Regions from separate parts of the Brevibacillus sp. NPDC058079 genome, predicted to be linked through region 1. Evidence: riboswitches for the same ligand, from Rfam matches in the RefSeq annotation. Region 1 holds a riboswitch; the other holds the start of a gene.
The links. Region 1 has a riboswitch for S-adenosylmethionine ahead of ACFVS2_RS24785 (BMP family lipoprotein). Riboswitches for the same ligand answer to the same signal wherever they lie in the genome.
Positions count from the first base shown of each region.

Region 1 (9,028 bases):
GAACTGATTCAATTGGAACAAGAGCTCAACACCATCATCCATAGCACAAGGAAAAATGGCTAACAAAAAATGACTTCACCAAACTGCTCTTGGGCGAAGTCATTTTTTACTTGTTAAGAAGGCTGCATATTATCGTTCATTTTCTTCAATACACGGTTAAAGATAGCGAGTTCTGCTTCGTCAAGGCCGCGGAGTGCCAGTTCCTCTTGCTCTTTGGCAGCTTCCAGCCATTCCGGGAACCGTTCGACTGCTTGCGGAGACAAGGACACATAGCGCTCACGCTTGTCATCACCCTCTGAGCGAATAATCCAGCCCATCTCTTCCAATCGGGTGAGTGTCCGGGTAATCGTCGGCGCTTCCACATTCAGGTAGTTGCTCAATTGAACCTGGGTGAGCGATTCACGATAATGCAAGCAAAGGATAATACCCCATTGCGAACTGTATAATCCCATGGGAGACATAGTCCCATTTAATGATTTACTGAATATTCTTGCGGTTTGGCTAATTCGATGACCATAATATTGCATGAGTATATACCTCCAGGAAAGCTGGTCCGATATATCGTACACTTTATTGCTTAAGTAAATATGTACAATAACATACTAGCAGTTTCGGGCATATAAGTAAACGTTTATTCGATGGCGAAATAATGGATTTTCTGACACAAATAAAATCAGGCGAGTGTCATGGAAGAAGACACTCACCTGGGTGGAAAATACGGTGGAGGATTAATCTGCGGACAAGATACTCAATGGTCCTTTTTCATTGATGAGCGGCTCCAGTTCATAGACCGAAATGGGGAACATGGGGAAACCGACGTAGTAAGGTGTAATTTCGTACAACTGGAAGTAGATGACCAGCGCTTTATCGGCGAGGTAATAATCTTGATCGGGTTTAATCGAAGTAAAGCCATTGAGTGTGGGGATGCTTCTTTCTTTGATTTGACGCTTGATGTTTTCGGAAATCACCTTCACGTAATCGCTTCCTGGCTTGAATAATTCACGCAGCGTATACAGCTTGCCTGTTTGGATATCTGCGGTGATCGACCCGAGGAAGGTCATGCCGTGAGCCATTTGTGGTGTGTAGGCGTAGTTGCTCAGCACGACACTGAAAATACCGCGTTCGTTTGTCTTGATTTCGTAGCTTCCTTGCATTTCTGTATTTCCCGGTACCTGGACCCGTTGTTGCTCGTGAATTAAGCCTTGAACTGTTTGATAAATCGCCCGGTTGATATCTTTTTCCGCTTGTTGGTTGGCTAGGCCTGCCAATTGTGGATAGTAAATCGTGGTGTTCGGACGGCTAATCGTTCGTGTCAGCACAGTAGCTGGCAATTGATTGAGTTCCACTTTTCTCCGTTTGCCTCCTGTACGTAAGAGTTGTGTAATAGCCTATTCGAAATTGTTTTTGGCTGTTCTTACTTTTTTCACAAATTTGGCAAAGGTTTGGCTATATAATGGGGAAAGAATCCGATACATAAGTAAATATGGAAAAGGGGGGCAATTATGATTCAATTGATTCGCAATACCTTGACTGACAAAGAAGGCTTTATGATTTTCATCCTATGGAATCATTTGTGGATGGCGGGACTCATTGCCTACCAAGTGGATGTGAACTTCTGGAAAGTGACGTCCTTGGGATTGCTGGTCACTCTAATTGTTTCGCCGTATTATTTCATTCGCAAAGATAGTCATGTGATTCGTTATCTGGTTGCAATCGGACTTATGTTTTATGCTATTTCCTTCGATCACTTTACCGATTACCAGGAGGTTACCTTCCTCGCCTTTATCGTCATGGGCTTTTTGGCAGCCTATTTGGATTGGAAGCTAGTCGTAACAGCGGGAATTACCCAAATCATTGTCACGGTTATTGGGTTTTACACAGGGACCTACGAGATTTTCGAGGGTGATTTTTCGGAGCTCAATTTGCTTATGCGTATTGTCACGATTCTCATGATGATGGGAGCCGTCACGTATCTGTGTCTCGCCGGACAAACCTCCTTGCGAAAAGCTGATGACGCAAGGCAGGAAGCGGAAGAGAAAGAGCGCCGTCTGGGAGAAATGCTTTTGAACATCCAGCAAATGACGGAGCAGCTGGATCGTACAAGCGATCATGTGCATGAGCATGCGGAAGGTACGAAGCGCAATACAGATGAAATGATGGTAGCCTTCAAGGAAGTCGCCACAGGTATGGAATCGCAGGCGAATTCTACGGTGAAAATCGAAGAAGAGGTTCAATCCATCGACCAGGAAATCGAGGAAGTCACAACACAGACCAACGCCATGAAATCGGAATCGCAACAAAACAACCGTCGTCTGACAGAAAGCGTTCAGATGATGAATGAGCTGTCCTCGCAGATGGAGCAAATTGTGCAGGCAGTCAATGTAGCAGCCTCTACGATTCACCAGCTCAATCGACAGGCGAATCGCGTAGAAGAAATTGTTGGCGCTATTAATCAGATCGCGACACAAACGAATCTCTTGGCGCTGAATGCGGCGATTGAATCGGCGCGTGCAGGCGAGCATGGACGTGGATTTGCTGTTGTAGCGGATGAGGTACGCAAGCTAGCGGAACAAAGCGCGACAGCTACGCAGGAAATTACCGACATTCTGAAATCTCTCCATCAGGAAAGTGAGAATGCGGTGCAGCATATGAGCAATGGAGAAACGTCTGTTGCAAAAGGCCAAGAGCTGGCCGTGAAAACAGTGGCCTCCATTGAAGCAGTGCGTGCCGGGATGATGGCCTTCTTGGAAGCAGCTGATCAAGTAAGCTCCAGCATGGACCGGGTAAAAGTGCGTTCCGGAGAAGTTGCCATCGAGATGTCGACTATTACAGCCGTAACCGAGGAATCCGTAGCCAACTTAGAAGAGCTGTTTGCGACAGCAGAAAACCAGCATCAAAAAGTGCGTGAAATTACGGAAGAGCTGGGCGAGCTGAATACGTTGTCTCATCGTCTCCAGCAAACCTTTCACGTAAATTAGTTAAAGATTGTTTAAAAAGTCGTATTTTGATCACGAAGTAGTTCTGAAAGCTGATTCGGCATCGAAATTGACGTTCACCTTCGAAGTCCGGTGCTCATGTAGGTCTCCTACACTCCGCTCCTCCTTCTTCAGGTTCTCGCCAATTTCTCGGTGCTGAAAAGACGACTTTTTAAACTTCAACTTCGATTCACTTTTAGAAGTGTTTGGAATTGAGAAAAAAGAATTGCATTTTTGAACCGTTCTGCTAGAATGAATTCCATTGTAACTAAATATATTCACCTACCTTATCTAGAGCGGCGGAGGGACTGGCCCGATGATGCCCGGCAACCACTGATCATGTCTATGCATGAACAGAAAGGTGCCAATTCCTGCAAAACCTGTACCATGGTTTTGACAGATGAGGAAGAGAACGGCTACGTACGCAAACTCTTCCTCCGGGAAGAGTTTTTTTGTTGTATTTGTAAACAAAAGGAGGTAATAAACGAACGATAAATTTATTTTATAAGATAATATTCGTAAATAGTATTGAAAAATTGGGTAAAAAGCCGTACATTACCTAATAGGATAAAGAAAAACGTAAAGTTCGGATAGGGAGAGATACATCATGAAGAAGTTATTGCTGGCATTAACGACATTCGCAGTATTGGCAACAGGGTGCTCGACTGGCACAAGCGCACCTGCAGATCAGCCAGGAGGACAAGCAGCGGGACAAGAGGGCGCGGCCAAAAAGAGAATTGCCTTGATTTTGCCTGAGAAAATCGGTGTGAATCCGTTCTTCCAACAAATGGATGAGGGTGCGAAGAAAGCCGCACAAGAGCTGGGCGCAGAAGTGAAAACGATTGAATCTACGGACCATGGAGCGATTGAAGAGAATCTGCGCGTGGCTGTTGCAGAAAATTATGATTTGATCATCACTTCTTCCTTTACATCAGAGGATGCATTGAAAAAAGTAGCTACCGAAAATCCTGACCGTAATTTTGCGATTATTGATACTGTAGTGGATTTGCCAAACGTTCGTAGTGTTACCTTCCGCGAGCAGGAAGCGGCTTACCTGGTGGGAGCAGCAGCAGGTCTGGCAACGAAAACGAACAAAGTAGGTATGGTTGTCGCTCTTGATATTCCACAGTTGAAAAAATGGACAGTTGGCTTCGAAGAGGGCTTGAAAGCGACGAATCCAAAAGCAGAGCTGATGGTCAACTATGTAGGTAGCTTCACTGACCCGGCAAAAGCGAAGGAATTGGCTTTGCTCCAAGCTTCCAAAGGCGCTGACTTCATTAACGGTGCAGCAGCAGTAGGAGACCTCGGCGTTTTCGAAGCAGCGAAGGAAAAAGGCTTCTTCACAGCAGGTCAGGACGTTGACCGTACCACGATTGATCCAGAGCATATTGTTCTGTCCCAATTGAAAGGGACCGACGCGGCAGCTTATGAAACGGTGAAGAACTTTGTAGAAGGAACGTTCAAACCAGGTGTTGTGGCGTACGGCTTGAAAGAAAAAGGTGTTGGCGTAACCTATGTCACGCACGAAAGCAAAACGCCACTGAACGCTTTTATTGGACAAGAAGTGGTGGATAAAGTGAAAGCGATCAGCGATGAGATTGTAGCTGGCACTCGCAAAGTACCAGACCAGTTCTAAAAAGGTAGCTCGGTGCTGAAAAGCCAACTTTTTGAACGTTTATTTATAGCTTGTGCACAGTGATGGATGTGACCGACTACGGCTGTGTAGTCGGTCTTCCATTTTCATAAAAGGACGTACAGAAATGAGGGAGTGGGAATGACCGATCGCTTGGAAATGAGGGCCATGACCAAGAAGTACGGAGATTTTACCGCCAACGACAAGGTGTCGTTCTCACTGGCAGCAGGAGAAGTCCACGCGATTGTCGGGGAAAATGGAGCGGGCAAAACGACACTGATGCGGATGCTGTACGGGATGGAGCAGCCGACGTCGGGAGAGATCGTGTTAAACGGCAAGCCAGTTGTTTTTCGCGGACCAGAGGACGCGATTCGAAATGGAATCGGGATGGTTCACCAGCACTTTATGCTCTTCGGAGAATTCAGTGTGACTGAAAATATCGTGATCGGATACGAGCCGAATCAAGCGGGTTTTTTCAAAAGAAATGACGCGGAGGACAAGGTGCGGGCTCTTAGTGAGCAGTATCGCATTCCGATTCAGCCGCAGGCCAAGGTAGCGAATTGCTCGATTGGGGAACAGCAACGGGTCGAGATTCTGAAGGTACTGTATCAGGGAGCGGATATTATCGTGCTGGACGAGCCGACCGCTGTACTTACCCCACTGGAGGTACGCGACCTGCTGCAAACGATTCGAAACCTGGCCGAGAGCGGCAAGAGCGTCATTTTGATTACACATAAGTTGCAGGAGGTCATGGAGGTAGCTGATCGTATTACGGTACTGCGCGGAGGCAAAGTGACGGGAACGGTATCCCGTACAGAAACCAATGCGGACGATTTAGCCAGACTGATGGTCGGACGTGAATTGCAGGAGCTAGCTGAGCGAGTTCCTCTGGATAAAGGCCCTTTGTTGCAGGTGGAGAATCTCACGGTTCGAGAAAAGCAGACACTGCTTGATCAAGTCAGCTTTACCGTGCACCACGGGGAAATCGTAGGAATCGCAGGTGTTTCCGGGAATGGTCAATCCGAGCTGCTGCAAGCGATCAGCGGCTTGCGAGCGGCACAGGAGGGAAAGGTGCGGTTAGGCGGCAACGACGTGACGAACAAATCAGTTGCCACCATTCGGGATGCCGGCTTGGCGCATATTCCGGAGGATCGCTACCTGTGGGGAACGGCCAAACTCTCAAGCGTCGAGGAAAATGCGTTGATGGGCTATCAGCGAAAGCCTGCTTACAACCGTCGCGGCGTTGTTTTGCGGGAGAAATTCCGCCAAGTCGTAAAAGGCTGGGTTGAGCAGTTTGCCATCAAGACAGGCTCCCGACAATTGCAGGAGCTGGCAGGGAATCTGTCAGGTGGAAACTTGCAAAAGCTGATCGTAGCAAGGGAGCTGGGACATGAAACCCCGTTTTTGATTGCGGCTGAGCCTACGCGAGGGGTAGATATCGGTGCCATGGAGTACATCCATCAGGCGCTGATCGAAAAGCGCAATCAGGGAGACGGGATCTTGCTAGTCTCCTCCGAGCTGTCCGAAATTCTCGCCTTGTCTGACAGGATTTTGGTCATGTATAAAGGGCGAATCGCTGGAGAGCTTTCACGCCTGGAGGCAACCGAAGAAAAAATCAGCGTGATCATGGCGGGAGGAAGCATTCATGGCAGCAATCAAAGAGCTATCTAAGTCATTGGTTCAGCCGTTATTGGCTGTCGTCATCGGTTTGTTGACCGGGGCGCTGGTCATTGCTGCAGTTGGCGAATCGATCTTGGGCACCTACCAGGAAATGTGGAAAGGGGCCTTTGGCAGTTTTTATTTCTTTACGTCTACATTAGCGAGAGCTACGCCTATCATGCTGATTGCCCTGGGTCTTTCCCTCGCATTTCGGGCAGGGGTATTCAACCTGGGGGCGGAAGGGCAAATGGTGCTGGGTGCCGTCAGTGCTGCGTTAGTCGCGATTTACTTGCCAGCACCGGGAATGATCAAAATTGTGGCGGGTATTTTTGCAGGAATGGCAGTCGGAGGGTTCTGGGCGTTGTTGCCAGGTTTTATGGAAGCCCGTTTTCGCATTCCGTTGCTCATCTCTACGTTGCTCTTTAACTACATCGCGGTATTGTTTGCGAGCTATCTCGTGACAGAGCCGTTCCGGGATCGGTCGGGTTCTGCGGCACTGGCACAGACCGTTATGCTGGAGAAAAGCGCTTGGCTTCCGAAGCTGTTTGCCGGGATGAGCGTGCATGTAGGGTTTTTGTTTGCGATCGTTGCAGCGCTGCTGTTGTTCTGGGTACTTCGGTTTACGCCTTTTGGCTATGAAGTGAAGATGCTGGGTCAAAACTCGCTGTTTGCTCAATACGGAGGAATTAATCGCATTCGGGTGATGCTGACCGGGATGTTTGCCAGTGGTGGACTGGCTGGCTTGGCGGGAACCGTTGAGGTAATGGGGGCGCACTATCGTTTTGTTGACGGTGCCCTGAGTGTACCTGGGTTCGCCTGGACGGGCCTGATGGCAGCGCTGCTTGCGAACTCGCACCCGCTTGGCATCATTGTGACTTCGATCCTGCTTGCTGCTTTTCAGACAGGAGCCATGGGTGTAGAGCGCAATACGGATGTGCCGTTGGAGTTGGCAAGTGTTATACAAGCCGTATTGATTTTGTTCATCTCTGCCAAGTTCAGCTACGACTGGTGGAAAAAGCGGAAGGCAAAAGGAGGGGAATCGCATGGAGCTCTTTGATTGGTCCCTCCTCAGTTCTACCATTCGGATGGTCACGCCGATCTTGTTGGCAGCTTTGGGTGGAGCGCTCTGCGCACGTGTCGGAATTTTTAATGTAGGCCTGGAGGGCTTGGTACTGGTCGGTGCCTTTTCCGCGATTGTCGGCAATCATTTTACCGGGAATCTGATTCTGGCTGTTTTGATTGCTGCGCTGGTCAGCATTGTCTTTTCGCTCTTGTTCGCGTACATGACGATCAAGCTTAGGGCGAATGAAATCGTCGTCGGTGTGGCGATTAACTTTCTCGCGCTCGGGTTGACGACATTTGCACTGCGGGCGATCTTCGGTGTCAAAGGAGCGTTTTACGATAAGGATATGGCTGGCTTGCCAACCGTCGAGATTCCTTTCATTCACGATATTCCGGTCATCGGAGGCATTGTCTCTGGTCATTCGCCGCTCGTGTATTTTGCCTTTTTGGCTGCCATTCTGTTGTATGTGTTCTTTTATCGGACGGTTACGGGCTTCCGCGTCCTCGCAGTTGGTCTGAATCCCGTTGCGGCGCGCAGTCTCGGTCTGAAAGTGACGGGACTTCAGGTGCTGGCGATTGTGATGAGTGGCGCATTGTGCGGGATTGCAGGGGCGCAGCTTTCACTGGGGCAAGTCACGATGTTTACAGAAGGTATGACGGCTGGCCGGGGCTTTATCGCATTGGTAGCGATGATGATGGGGCAGTCGCATCCACTCGGTATTTTGGCTTCGAGCTTTTTGTTCGGTTTGATGGATGCCCTTAGTATTCGTTTGCAGGGCTTTTCGCTTCCGACGCAATTTACGGCCATGCTGCCATACGTGCTGACGATTGCGGCGATGTTCTTCTTGAAGAACAAGAGTCAGATCGGCAGTGACAATCAGCAGAGCACCCGTTAAACACAGGCCATATAGACAGCGTAGACAGGGGGAAATGCGATATGAACAAGGCAGATCGGATCAAAAAAATGAAAGTACCCGCCCCAGTGGGACCGGGTCTCGCCAGACGACTTCCGCCAGGACAAATCCTGACAGAGCGCTTTCCCATTTTGCATGAGGGAGACGTGCCGGTGTATGACATGAACGAATGGACACTGCGCGTTTTTGGAGAGGTAGACCGGGAAGTGACACTCTCCTACGAAGAGATCATGGCGATGCCACAGGTGACAGTGACGAGCGACATTCACTGCGTGACGCGCTGGTCCCGTTTTGACAATGCGTTTACAGGCGTGCGTTTTCGTGATTTTTTGCAGGCGATTGGTGTGACTCCGCGAGCGAACTTCGTCATGCTGCACGGTGATCACGACTATACTGCCAATGTGCCGCTCGCTGATCTGGAGCGTGATGATGTGCTGCTGGCTCACTCCTTTGATGGAGAGCGACTGACGGACAAGCACGGCTGGCCGCTTCGCCTGGTTGTTCCTCATCTGTATTTCTGGAAAAGCGTGAAGTGGATCAGAGGAATTGAATTTATGACGGAAAACAAGCCCGGCTTCTGGGAGCAAAATGGATTTCACCTGATCGCAGACCCGTTCCGCGAAGAGCGGTTCTCCGGTGAAGCGTTGCCGATACCAGAGGATGAGTGGGAGAAAAAGGAGTTCGATTGAGATGTTGACGAATCTAAAGGTAGATCCAGAACAACTGCCAAAGCGCGTCATTGTGTGCGGTGATCCAAAACGTGCAGCCTTGATTGCTTCGAAACT
Region 1 covers NZ_JBHVSO010000009.1:209,989-219,016, forward strand. The annotation lists gene ACFVS2_RS24765 (hypothetical protein) at 1-63, shown strand, start outside; gene ACFVS2_RS24770 (MarR family winged helix-turn-helix transcriptional regulator) at 114-527, opposite strand; gene ACFVS2_RS24775 (DUF3298 and DUF4163 domain-containing protein) at 729-1,346, opposite strand; gene ACFVS2_RS24780 (methyl-accepting chemotaxis protein) at 1,503-2,978, shown strand; SAM riboswitch class I at 3,260-3,382, shown strand; gene ACFVS2_RS24785 (BMP family lipoprotein) at 3,583-4,611, shown strand; gene ACFVS2_RS24790 (ABC transporter ATP-binding protein) at 4,750-6,279, shown strand; gene ACFVS2_RS24795 (ABC transporter permease) at 6,254-7,324, shown strand; gene ACFVS2_RS24800 (ABC transporter permease) at 7,311-8,225, shown strand; gene ACFVS2_RS24805 (sulfite oxidase-like oxidoreductase) at 8,267-8,932, shown strand; gene ACFVS2_RS24810 (nucleoside phosphorylase) at 8,934-9,028, shown strand, end outside.

Region 2 (9,028 bases), on a different contig from region 1:
CATCTATCAAGGTAATTCGGATAGGTCTGCCACTCCAATACGAGCGAAACAGCAGACTCCGCACTACACGTTCTAGCACCTGTTCCGAATTGCGCACCAGCAACCGATAATGCTCATACGGGAGCTCGCTCGCGCTATCCGTCCGATTCGTCCAGCGCTCCGCGATCATTACCAACAAAGAGGAGCAGCCAAATGCTGCCAAAAGCCATACAATCAGCTCTTCCATCACGGTCATACCTCCTCCTATACCAAGGTATGCCGCACGGCTTGAACAGAGTGCAAATAGGAAGCGCTTCCTACAGTTTCACCCAACCGTTTTTAATGGAGATGACAACAGCTTGTGTCCGGTCTTGAACATTGAGCTTCTGCAAAATGCTACTAACGTGGTTTTTAACCGTCTTTTCACTAATAAACAAGAATTCCCCAATGGCACGATTGCTTTTCCCTTCTGCCATCAGCTGCAATACTTCCCGCTCGCGACGGGTAAGCGATTCGATCACTTTTGGATCGATGGCTTGCGATTCATCTACGGAGAAGCTACGTTCTGCCGTCCCTTCCTGCTCGCTCAGACGACGGAATTCTTCAATCAGCTTGCCCGTCACCTTCGGATGTATGTATGCTCCACCACTCGCCACTACACGCACAGCGTCAACGAGGTCTGACGTTCCCATTTCCTTCAGCAAGTAGCCAGAAGCTCCAGCACGGAGTGTACGATATACATACCCCTCATCATCATGAATCGAGAGCATAATCACACGAGTAGAAGGGCTTACAGAAATCACATTTTCTGCAGCAGAAACGCCATTTATGTTCGGCATGTTAATATCCATCAACAAGACATCCGGCTTGTGCTCTTCCGCCAATACTGTGGCTTCTCCTCCGTCCGCACCTTCACCGACGACCTTGAAATCTTCTTCCATTTCCAATATTCGCTTTACGCCTTCGCGAAATAATTGATGGTCATCCACAATCACAATGCGGAGTTCTTGCTGTCTCTTATCCATGGTTCATCCCCCAGTACTTGTTTACGTTTCATGTCACAATTTTATCGGTATTTGGAATATAACCTTGGTTCCCTCTCCCAGAGCGGATTGCAGCTCGACACTACCCTCTAAGAGCTGTACACGCTCACGCATTCCCAAGAGTCCAAAAGAGTTGCCATTCGCCATACGTTTTTCAAGATCGAATCCGACCCCATCGTCTTTGACGACGAGACTTAACGAATCTTGTACAAATTCCAGCTTCACTTGAACTGTCGTAGCGCCTGCGTGCTTCTCCACATTGTTCAAACATTCCTGAACCAAACGGAAGATCGCAGCCTTTACCGAACTACGCAAAGGAGGCTCCACACCAAATACTACCAGATCGATGGAAGACTGAATACGCTCTTCGCACGTTTGAATATATTTTTGCAAGGTAGGTACTAGCCCTAAGTCATCTAATGCCATTGGACGCAAATCAAAAATAATACGTCGAACATCCGCCAAGCTCAAACGTACCATTTCCTTCAACTCGTGCAGTTCCATTTGCGCTTCCAAAATGCGCTCGTTTTTCAACATGCGTTCTACAATTTCCGAACGCAGCACGACATTTGCCATCGATTGAGCTGGACCGTCGTGAATCTCGCGCGCGACACGCTTGCGCTCTTCTTCCTGAGCCTGGATTACCTTTAGGCCCATCAACTGATGCTGCTTAGCTGATTCCAGCGCCTCGCCAATCTTACTTAAGTCACCAGTCAAATATCCAAGCACAACGCCCATTTGAGAAACCAGCTTTTCTGCACGGACGATGGTTTCTTCCAAGGTACGCAGTTGACGCTCCAAATCATTTCTTCTGCGCTTCAAATTATTTTCCCGCTCGCGGTAAATGGACAGTTCTACCTGAATACGGCTCGCCTCTTCATACGCAACCCGGATATCTTCCTCCGTGTACATATGAAAATTACGACTGACCAACACGAGCTTGTTGCGCGATTTACGATACGCGAGTTCAAGCGCATCGACTTTTTGAATCACTTTGGAAATCTCTTGTCGAAGTTCATGTAGATCAAACTTCAATGAGTTGCCATGCTGTCTGGCGTTTTCAGCTATATCAAATATTTGGGTTTTACTCGTTTCTACGGTTTCAATCGTTCGCTTGATCACCCCGTCCAGCACGCTGATGTCTATCGCTTTGTTCATGATTGCTCTCCTTCAAACTCATTTTTAGCCTTCGTGAACAACTGTTGGAGGTGCTCTTCTTCTACATCTCGCAGTCCCATGTCATTGCGTGGAATGGCAAACGGATCTGTTCCTTGTTTTACGAATCCACGATTGGATGTAAACACATAGCGGTAGCCAGCTTGACGAGCTGTCTCCAGTACGATTGGACTTGTGTAGCCAAATGGCAACGAGATAGCCTCAACCTCTTTCTTCATCCATTCGCTTAAACTGACGCGAGATATACTGAAATCTACATAGAGGCGGTCCCTGTACTCTTTCTCTTCCTCTAAACGCTGCAAGTCTTTCAGATAGACCGGAGCTGTTTCTGGGCCAAGATCGCCCCACTCATTTCGTTCTTCCTCTTCATGCAGACTGTACGTGTGGGACCCGATCGTAACCAGTCCCGAATGAGTCATTTCGTTAACCTGTTGACGCGTAAGTGGTGGCGTCATATTCTCCCGTTTTCGATCAGCTACATCTCTTAAGCGCCCCGCAATCGCGAAGTTCACTGAAGGGTAGCCGTATGTACGTAAGATCGGAAATGCTTCTTTGTAATAACTCTCATACCCATCGTCGAACGTAATCAAAACAGCATTCTCAGTCGGTAAGGTACCCGTCTCCATAAATCGCAGGAACTCATCCAACGATATCGGATTCAGGTCGTTATCATGCAAAAATTTCATGTGTCGGGCAAATTGATCAGGAGCTATGACATACCGCTGATTCGATTGATCCGTGACATGATGGTACGTCAAAACCACAACCTGATTGTTATACCACTTTTTCGTTTGAACCGCTGCTTCTTCAATTGGTGTGACGTTTGGCTCAGCATTTTTTGTCTCACTTATGCTTATAGACGTATCCACTTGGGGAAAAGGTTGCACTTCTTGTTTATTCTTTTTTTCCAGAAAAGATTCGCCTAACAACCCAATAGCCACTGCAAAAAACAAAAAAGTAAGAAACACGATCAGGAAGAGCCTTCTGTTCGGCAAAAAAACCCCTCCTCTACTTCCTCACTAGGAGATTCGACACAGTCCTACAAATTCCTGTGCAACAATTGACCCAATAATTGGATGACTCTGCTCCTAAAAAGAAAAAGAGCCCAGTAGCAATACCAGGCTCTTTTTATGTCATTCAGCAATATTACAGTTGAGCAGCCTCTTGCTTCAGAACTTCTGCTTTGTCTGTTTGCTCCCAAGGAACATTCAGGTCATTGCGTCCAAAGTGGCCATATGCAGCTGTTTGTTTGTAGATAGGACGACGCAGGTCGAGCTGCTTGATGATACCAGCAGGACGCAGGTCGAAGTGTTTGCGAACCAATTTCACCAGAGCTTCTTCGGAAATGGTACCTGTACCGAAAGTATCTACTGCGATGGAAACTGGTTGTGCTACACCAATTGCGTAAGCAACTTGTACTTCGCATTTGTCTGCGAGACCAGCAGCCACGATGTTTTTCGCTACATAACGAGCTGCGTAAGCACCGGAACGGTCAACTTTAGTCGGATCTTTACCTGAGAACGCACCGCCGCCATGACGAGCATAACCGCCGTAAGTATCTACGATGATTTTGCGACCAGTCAAGCCAGCATCCCCTTGTGGTCCGCCAATTACGAAACGGCCAGTTGGGTTGATGAAGTATTTGGTATCAGCGTCCAACAGTTCAGCTGGAACAACTGGTTTGATTACTTGCTCAACCAGATCTTGCTTGATTTGCTCCAGAGTTGTTTCAGGAGCATGTTGAGTAGAAATAACGATTGTATCGATACGAACTGGTTTGTCGCCATCGTACTCAACGGTTACTTGTGTTTTTCCGTCAGGACGGAGGTAAGCAAGTGTTCCGTTTTTACGTACTTCAGTCAGACGACGAGCCAATTGGTGGGACATGCTGATCGGAAGCGGCATCAGCTCAGGTGTTTCATTGCAAGCAAAACCAAACATCAAACCTTGGTCACCAGCACCAATTGCTTCGATCTCAGCGTCAGTCATTTTGCCTTCGCGTGCTTCCAATGCTTGGTCTACACCAAGTGCAATGTCAGCGGACTGCTCGCCAATTGCAGTAATAACACCGCAAGTGTCAGCGTCAAAACCGAATTTCGCACGGTCATAACCGATTTCACGAATGGTTTCACGAACGAGCTTTTGGATATCCACATAAGTGTTTGTAGTGATTTCACCTGCTACGAGAACCAAACCAGTAGTTACGGAAGTTTCGCAAGCTACGCGAGCGTTTGGATCTTTGGACAGGATCGCATCCAAGATGGAGTCGGAAATTTGGTCACAAATTTTATCCGGATGTCCTTCAGTTACAGATTCGGATGTAAACAGACGACGACCTTTTTGCAAAGCCATGAGAAAATACCTCCTTTGACCTCATACAAATAGTGTGGTAGCCGAGTCAGGATTTTATCTACGTAAACGCAAATAAAAAACCTTTTCCATTTTTTAGGAGGAAAAGGTTTGAGCGTTTTTTGCTTCCTTCATCCTCTTATCGGCCAGAACAGATGTCCGTTCTGCTGGTTAGCACCGCTCTAGATCGGTTGCCGGGCTTCATAGGGCCAGTCCCTCCGCCTGCTCTGGATAAGAGTATCCATTACGGATAATAGAATAATTGTTTTTTTCAGAGATGTCAATAGGAAAATTTTTACTTATAGTTGATAGGCTTTGGAAAGTACCACCACTACCTCGGCGCGAGTTGCCCTTCCATTCGGTTTAAAGGAAGAACCGTACCCATTGACCCATTTTCTAGATGTTAAAGCCTCAATAGCAGGAGAAGCCCAGTGACTCGTTGGCACATCCTGATAATTCGATGTACCACGGTTATACATCAAGACATCACGTGCCCGCGCGATCATTACCGCCATCTCTGCACGCGATATCGGCTGATCCGGCTTCATTTCATTCTTCGGGTACCCTTTCAAAATCCCTAATTGATAGGCTACACCTAGGTTGTGATAAGCCCAGTGCCGCTTTGGCATATCCCTGAAGGTCGTTTTTCCTGTGTAGGTAGTCGCTACCTTGGAACCGGTCGCACGCATTGATTTAAGCAGCATCGTGGCAAACTCTGCACGGGTCACTGCCTGATTCGGCTTGAACGACGCATCATTAAACCCATTTACTATATCGCGAGAGCTAAGTCTGACGATCTCTGAGCGCGCCCAGTGGTCCGAAATATCGCGATAGCCCGCTATCAATTTCTGCTGTGTCACCGTGAGTCGGTACGATTCATATTTGAACGCAGTCCCGCTATTAAGGCGTACATAATATTTTCCTGGTTGCAAACGCAAACCGATAACATCGTTTCCTCGGTTAGACAGCTCCGCTACCTCATTCGTCGAAGCGATCGCATAGTTCATGTTTCGATCGCTATAGAGCGCAAAACGAAAGCCACTATCGACAGGAATGTACGGCGCTCGGAACGTCACATACGATTCACTATTCACAGTAAATTGGAACCAGTCGGAATCAGTAGCTGTCGGTATTGTGCCTGACATCACTGTTCCACCGCTTAACGGAGACGCTTTTTGATAAGTGTCATTCGGCTCATTAAAATCTTTTTTTACTGGCGTGTATCCCAGATCCAGCTGATATTCGCCATTCACCGCATTGCGATTGTACTCACTCACACGGATGTAATACTTGCCTGGTGACACTTCTTTTTGGGCGCGTTCTGTCGGATTGTCTTTCGTTCCATTATCGTAGTTAGGGTCCCATACAACCATCTTTTTTCCGAGCTCTTGTTTACCGATACTCAGCAATAGATCGAAACGCTTGTTATCAGGACTAACGGAGACATCCAAATGCCCGTATTCACGAACATAGTAGGAGAACCAATCCTGATCCCCTTCATCGTGGAAATTGCCTGTTACACTGATTTCGTTGCCTACGAGCGGCCTTGCCGTCTCTTGCGTATCGTTCGGTTCGTTACGGTCCGGATTGATGGTAAACTTACTCGTCAACACGTAGGTAAAAGCGTTGTTGACCCCTCCGTTACGCATTAACCGGATATTCATTCGTCCCGCCTTGACCGGGACAGTTATCGTATCCCCATTCCCGAAGTACTGCGTGATCGGCGGACGATTCTCTGGGTAAAAGGTAGCTGCCATCGCTGAAGAAACACCGGAAGTCACTGACGCTGAGAAGCTGACCTTCCCATCGTAAGGGATGTCCATCTTCAGCCAGTCTATCGTGTCTTTGGGCCCTAAATTTCCACGTATTTGCGATTCGATCGGAAACGCTTTGGCTGAGTACGTCTGATTATTTGGCTCTAAAAAGTCATGGGATAAGGCCGTTCGAACTGCCTTGTCGACATTTAACAACCCGTAGCCCGTTTTCCGATCCCATCCCTTTTCCCCTAAGTCCGTAGCCGTTTGAAAAAGCAATTGTCTCACATCAAATGGACTTAGTTTGGGATGACGAGCTAGTATGAGCGCTGCTGCACCCGCTACTTGTGGTGCCGCTGCTGAAGTACCGCTAAAAGAACCGTATTTTCCCCCAAGCTTGGTCGTATAAACATTGAAACCAGGCGCTACTAGGTTCAGCTCAGGTCCTGTATTGCTTTGATACAGCACTTCATTGTTACTCCTTACAGCCCCTACCGCTAACACCGTAGGATAAGCTGCGGGATAAGCCACACGGCTACTCTCATTGCCACTAGCTGCAATCAGAACAGCTCCGCTTATTTCCGCTCGTTGCACAGCATTCGCCAGTTCCTTAGAGTAGGCCATACTGCTTAGAGACATCACGATGACTTTGGCACCACGATCCAAGGCAGTATTGATACCCTTAGCAAGAGTCTGCACCGTTGTATCTCCATTTTTGGCCAAAACTTTAATCGGCAAAATCTTGGCATTCCACAAGACACCGGATACACCAATACTGTTATTCCCGCTAGCAGCCAGTACACCAGTTACTTCTGTTCCATGTCCGTTATCGTCCTGGGCAGATCTCCCGGGATTGACAAGATTCACACCCGGCAGAAGGTTGTCCTTCAAATCAGGATGCTTATAGTCCGCACCGGAGTCCAACACCGCAATGATAATCTGTTCATTACTATTTACAACTGACCAGGCTTGATGAGCTCTAATCTGACTCAAATGAAGCTGGTTACTTAAATAGTAGTCATTTGATGCTGGTGGTGCTGCAGCATAGATCGTTTGGTTATTTGCCATCACTAGCGCAACACTTAACGCAGTCGCTACTGACATGTTCACTGATTTTTTCATGCAAAACATTCCTTCCTTCTCTCCCCTGCACAATTAGCAGTCTAAAAGGAATTCAGGTATTTATCTTCTCGTCCTAGCATAGCGGATGAAAAGGGAGACATGCAACCCTGATCACCCAATATTTGGAACGTCATTACAGTACAAAACCCTTTTCACCATGGGCAAAAAGGGTTTTCTTCTTACTGTAACAAACCTTTATTGTCTTCCACTTCAGGTGTTACCTGAGCTTTTTCTTTTTTTCTTTGTTGTGCTTTCGGAATAAAAGCAGTCAGTTCCGCCAGATTTACCTCTTCCTTTTTAATCGAGGAGAACGGAATATCAAATGCCCATACACGATGGCTATTTGCTTCAACCTTCATGTTTTCTAAGGTGAAGTGTACACGTGCGACGGTATCGCCATCCTTATCATGAACGATAATCGGCACTTCGGTAAACTCCAGACGTTTTGCCAGACCGTTACGGAAAGCAACGATGACTTTCAGGCCGTTATCTTCACCTGGCTTGATGTCGAGGACTTGCAAATCTACTTCGCCCTCTACAATCGGAGCCTTCTCCGCTGCCTGCTTCATGTATTGCTTGGACTCATCTGCACTCAGACCCAAATTAAAGTTTTGGTTCTCTTCTACTTCGTGCTTTTTCGGCTTGATATAGGCCAGCTTCAGAGGAACCTCTTTTTCAGGGATGCGGTCAAACTCATCCCAGCGGAACATGAATTCCATTGGACGGCTGGACATTTCCATTACTGGGCCAGATGTGATCAGATCAAAAGTCTTTCTCGCGACTTCTTCTCCATCCTCCGTCACCAAAGACAACGGAAGCTTTTGCAGCAAAATGCTGCGGTCTGTCGCATTGCGAACGTAGGTAAGAACCAAGTAACCATCATTGGTAACCTGCGTAAAGAAAGGAATGATACCTACTTCGTTACGAACCACTGGAGGCATTTCATCATGCGCGTATTGCAAGAGCTCATGCTCCGCTTCGTCCAATTGATCATCCCACGGACCGTTCAGCACCAAAAACAATTCCTTGGATTCCACACGGTTCGCAGATTGCTGCGGATTATCTAATCCAGATACACCCAAATAAAACTCTCTATGAAGATTCTCATGAATATCCTCGCGTACTTGCTCCAAGCTCTCCTTGGAACCAAACCAATTTTCCAATAACCAACTCATAAGTCAACCTCCTCTTTCCCACACCTCAAAAGTATTGCGCCCTATTCTACCTCAAGCGTCCATCTTTTCAAGTCGGCATCAGGCTTTTTCACTAAATTTGGCGGGAACACAATCATCCACGGACGGCTGTAACCCGGCTTCACATTAATGCTACTTGCGTCCAGCACACCTGTTGCTACCAGATCACCATTTGCATCAGCAATCGTCAGCTTGATTTCATCTGGACGGTAATCGTGGGCCATCCCATTGCGGAAGAGCATCGCTGCTACCAAATGTCCTTCCTTTGTCATTCCGATATCAAAACCAGTAACCTGCACGGTATTAATCGGAATCAATGGCAAAGACTGCGTCAACGCTTCCAGACGATCCTTTTGGCGCTCAGTCATGCGCTTTTCCATTTCGGGATCGAGCTCCAGATTACGAGGCCATA
Region 2 covers NZ_JBHVSO010000017.1:3,011-12,038, reverse strand. The annotation lists gene ACFVS2_RS30740 (glycosyltransferase family 2 protein) at 1-226, opposite strand, end outside; gene ACFVS2_RS30735 (response regulator) at 297-1,004, opposite strand; gene ACFVS2_RS30730 (sensor histidine kinase) at 1,038-2,180, opposite strand; gene ACFVS2_RS30725 (polysaccharide deacetylase family protein) at 2,177-3,193, opposite strand; gene metK (methionine adenosyltransferase) at 3,345-4,550, opposite strand; SAM riboswitch class I at 4,684-4,785, opposite strand; gene ACFVS2_RS30715 (S8 family peptidase) at 4,847-7,423, opposite strand; gene ACFVS2_RS30710 (SLAP domain-containing protein) at 7,603-8,598, opposite strand; gene ACFVS2_RS30705 (SLAP domain-containing protein) at 8,640-9,028, opposite strand, start outside.
Region 2: another riboswitch for S-adenosylmethionine. It lies ahead of metK (methionine adenosyltransferase); the one in region 1 lies ahead of ACFVS2_RS24785 (BMP family lipoprotein).